2 regions of the Sphingopyxis sp. NJF-3 genome follow, and region 2 is predicted to be linked to the other one. Evidence: predicted binding sites of a transcription regulator. Region 2 holds the regulator's gene; the other holds the start of a gene.
The links. Region 2 encodes LexA, which represses DNA repair genes until DNA is damaged. Its sites were predicted from a motif close to GTTCCNCNCTTGTTCT; they were not measured.

Region 1: a site for LexA is predicted at 1,427-1,442, ahead of recA (recombinase RecA). Genes of this name have one in related genera too.

The regions. Positions count from the first base shown of each region.
Region 1 is NZ_CM130726.1:1,257,821-1,260,022, reverse strand. It holds gene recA (recombinase RecA) at 272-1,351, opposite strand; gene ACOTSS_RS05920 (response regulator) at 1,474-1,827, opposite strand; gene ACOTSS_RS05915 (response regulator) at 1,817-2,202, opposite strand, start outside.
Region 2 is NZ_CM130726.1:1,910,543-1,912,744, reverse strand. It holds gene ACOTSS_RS09360 (ComEC/Rec2 family competence protein) at 1-882, shown strand, start outside; gene lexA (transcriptional repressor LexA) at 836-1,519, opposite strand; gene ACOTSS_RS09350 (molybdopterin molybdotransferase MoeA) at 1,585-2,202, opposite strand, start outside.

The DNA of each region.
Region 1 (2,202 bases), 650 kb from region 2:
GCATCCCTAGCTTTTTATCGCCCTGGACCCCGGCTTTCGCCGGGGCACACAATGGAATGGAAACGTCCGCTTCCCACCCCAAAGCCGCCATCGCGCTCGAACCGCAAACGGCGGGATCGTCCACGCAGGGATCAACGGCGGGCGGGCCGACCTGCGAAAGGGAGAGAGCAGGTCCAAGGGGCATGGGGCCCGCCGCCGTCGGCCAGCCGGTCAGGAGGGGCGGACCGGCCGGATGGCGAGGGTCGGGATCGCGCGCTGCGATCCCGACGCCTTAGATGTCGTCGTCGCCCTCGTCGTCGGGGCCAGCCATCATCTCCTCGGCCACTTCGTCGGTGCGGCCGCGGATCGCGGTTTCGAGCCGTTCGCGAAGCTCGGGATTCTCGGTCAGGAAGGTTTTCGCATTCTCGCGGCCCTGCCCGATGCGGATCGAGTCATAGCTGAACCAGGCGCCCGATTTCTCGACCAGTCCGGCCTTGACGCCGATATCGAGAATCTCGCCGATCTTCGAAATGCCCTGCCCGTACATGATGTCGAATTCGACCTGCTTGAACGGCGGCGCGACCTTGTTCTTCACCACCTTCACGCGCGTCGTGTTGCCGACGATCTCGTCGCCGTTCTTGATCTGGCCGGTGCGGCGGATGTCGAGGCGGACCGAGGCGTAGAATTTGAGCGCGTTGCCGCCCGTCGTCGTCTCGGGATTGCCGTACATCACGCCGATCTTCATGCGCAGCTGGTTGATGAAGATCACCATGCAGCGCGAGCGGCTGATCGAACCCGTCAGCTTGCGCAGGCTCTGCGACATCAACCGCGCCTGCAGGCCGACATGGCTGTCGCCCATCTCGCCCTCGATCTCGGCGCGCGGCACCAGCGCGGCGACCGAGTCGACGACGAGCACGTCGATCGCGTTCGAACGCACCAGCGTGTCGACGATCTCGAGCGCCTGTTCGCCCGTGTCGGGCTGCGACACGATCAGCTCGTCGATGTCGACCCCCAGCTTCTTCGCATAGACGGGGTCAAGCGCATGTTCGGCGTCGACGAAAGCGACCGTGCCGCCGGTCTTCTGCGCTTCGGCCAGCGTATGCAGCGCCAGCGTCGTCTTGCCCGAGCTTTCGGGACCATAGATTTCGATCACGCGGCCGCGCGGAAGGCCGCCGACCCCCAGCGCGATGTCGAGCCCGAGCGACCCGGTCGAGATCGCCTCGACCTGCATCGCCTCCTTCGAGCCCAGCTTCATCACCGAGCCCTTGCCGAAGGCGCGGTCGATCTGCGCCAATGCGGCGTCGAGCGCCTTCTGCCTGTCCGTTCCGTTCACTGATTTCCCCGATTCGACGAGTGACAATTGTCCGGCCATTACCGTCCCTTTCCTGCTCTAGAGCGAAGGCAGAAGCATCGCAACGCCCGACCTCTGTACGACATTTGTTCTCAAAGAACAAGAGGGGAACAATGGGAAGCGGAATGACGGGGATTTCGTCGCTACTCGCGGAAGAAATCCTGCAAGACCGCCTCGATCTCGCTCAGCCGGAACGGCTTGGACACGAGCTTGCGGTGCGCGTGCGCGGGCGGGATCACGTCGCCGCCGCCCGAGGTGAAGGCAAAGGGGATATCGCGCTCGGCCAGCGCGTCGGCGACCGGCCATCCCTTGGTCTCGCCGAGATTGATGTCGATGAGCGCCGCCGCGACCGGCTCCGCGTCGATAATGGCCAGCGCGTCCTCGACCGCGGCCGCCTGCGCAGGCTCCGCGAAACCGAGGGCGTCGAACATGTCGGCCAGCATCATGCCGATCAGCACATCGTCCTCGACGAGCAGGATCAGCCGGTCATCCGCCATTGGAAATCCGATGCGCCGCAGCGTCGAGCGCCGCCGACGTCGCTTCCGCCAATTGCGCGACCGAAAAGGGTTTGGGCAGAAAAGCGACCTGGTCGATGTCGATCGACTGGCGGAGCTGCTCCTCGGCATAGCCCGACATGAACAGCACGGGCAGGTCGGGCCGCTTGGCGCGCATCGCGCGCACCATCGCGGGGCCATCCATCACCGGCATCACCACGTCGCTGATCACCAGGTCGATCCTGTCCATCGTGCCGAAACGTTCGAGTCCCTCTTCGCCCTGCGCGGCGGTCATGACAGTATAACCCGCGCGGACCAGCGCGCGTTCCGCGACCGCGCGCACCATGTCCTCGTCCTCGACGAGCAAAATGGTCCCGG
Region 2 (2,202 bases):
GCGCTGGCGCCGATCGCATTGTTCCATTTCCACAAGGCGGGGCTCTACGGCGCGCTCGCCAATGTCGTCGCGATCCCGCTCACGACCTTCATCGTCATGCCCGCCGAGGCGCTGGCGCTGCTGTTCGACGCCGTCGGGCTCGGCGCGCCCTTCTGGTGGGTCGCCGAACAGGCGCTGCGTGGGCTGATCTGGCTCGCGCACCGCGTTGCCGACGCGCCAGGCGCGGTCGCGGCGCTGCCCGTCTTTCCGCGCTGGGGCTTCGCGCTCGCTATTCTCGGCGGGCTATGGATGCTGCTCTGGGCGACGCGCTGGCGATGGGCGGGGGCGGTCCCGCTGCTTGTCGGAGTCGCCGTGCTCGTCGCGCAGCCGCGGCCCGATCTGCTGGTCACCGGCGACGGGCGCCATATCGCCGCGGCGATCCCCGGCGGCGGCTATGCGCTGCTGCGCGACCGCGCGGGCGATTATATCCGCGACACGATGGCCGAAGCGGCGGGAACCGATGCGCCGCTGGCGGCGCTCTCTGATCTCGACCATGTTGAGTGCAACCCCGATTTCTGCCGCTGGCGGCAGGGGCGGGAGAGCGCATCCTACGTCATTCTCGCCGCGCGCGGGCGCGACCGGATCGAAGGCCGCGACATGGCGGCGGCCTGCGCAGTGGCGGACGTCGTGATCAGCGACCGCTGGCTGCCGCGCGAATGCGCCGCGCGCTGGTTGACGGTCGATCGCGACAGCCTCGCGGAAAGCGGCGGGCTGGCACTCTATCTGGACGAGAGGCCCGAAGCCGTCGCCGCGCTACGCGCCGGCGACGAACATCCGTGGCGTCGCCCGCCTCAGGTCAGTGGTAACGACGAAGCAGTCCCGAAAGCCGCCCTTGCACCATGACGCGCGCCGCGTCGTACCGCTGCGGTTCATAGGCGCTGTTCGCGGGATCGAGGCGGATCATGCGGCCTTCGCGGCGGAAATATTTGAGCGTCGCATCCTGCCCGTCGACCAGCGCGACGACGATGTCGCCCTCGCGCGCGGTGTCGGCTTTCTGGATCAGCGCATAGTCGCCGTCGAGGATGCCCGCCTCGATCATCGAGTCGCCCGACACTTCGAGCGCATAATGCTCGCCCGAGCCGAGCAGCGCCGCGGGAACCGAGAGCTGGTTGTGATCCTCGAACGCCTCGATCGGCACGCCCGCGGCGATGCGGCCGTGGAGCGGAACCTCGATGATGTCGTTCGCGGCGATCGGGCGCAGCGCCGGGGCGGGCTTGCGCAGCGGCACCACGACATCGCGATCGTCGCGCACCTTCGCCTTGGCCGCCTCGGGGAGTTTCAGCACCTCCAGCGCGCGGGCACGGTTGGGAAGGCGGCGGAGAAATCCCCTTTCTTCCAAGGCGCTTATCAGGCGGTGTATCCCCGACTTCGATTTGAGGCCGAGCGCTTCCTTCATCTCCTCGAACGACGGCGAAATGCCGCTCGCGTCGAGCCTTTGCTGGATGAAGTGGAGCAGTTCGTGCTGCTTCGCGGTCAACATCACTCGTTCTCCATGCTGCCATTTCCGGACATAAGGGGAACGATAGTGGAACATAGAGGAACTTGTCAAGCGATGGCGATATAATCCGCCGATGCACCCGCCGCGCGCCCCGGTGCGCGGGCCTCGCGGACCAGCAGGGCGTTGGCTGCGACGAGTGGAACGGTCTGGCCGCTGTCCTGCGTCGCGAAGGGCGTCAGGCCGCCCGCATCGAGGTGTGCGCGCAGATAGTCGCGGCGGTCGCCGCCGGCGGCCAGCGGCGCGGCGAGCGGCGCCTGTCGGAGGACGGGCAAGGGATCGCGCGCCCCCGCGAGGTGGCGGACGAGCGGGAGCAGGAACAGCGTCGCCGTGACGAAGGCCGAGGCGGGGTTGCCGGGAAGGCCGAGGAAGGCCGCAGTCCCGATCGTCCCGGCGATCAGCGGCTTGCCGGGGCGCATCGCGACCTTCCAGAAATCGACCGTGCCCCCCGCGTCGGCGAGCGCGTCCTGAACATGGTCGTGGTCGCCGACCGAGGCGCCGCCGATGGTGACGATGACGTCGTGACGTCGCGCCAACTCCCTGAGAATATCGGCAATAACCGCGCGGTCGTCGCGGGCGTGGAGCGGCAGGCCGACCGCGGCGGCCTCGCCGCCGAGCATCGCGGCGAGCATCGCGCCGTTGCTGTCGGGGATCTGCCCGATGCCGAG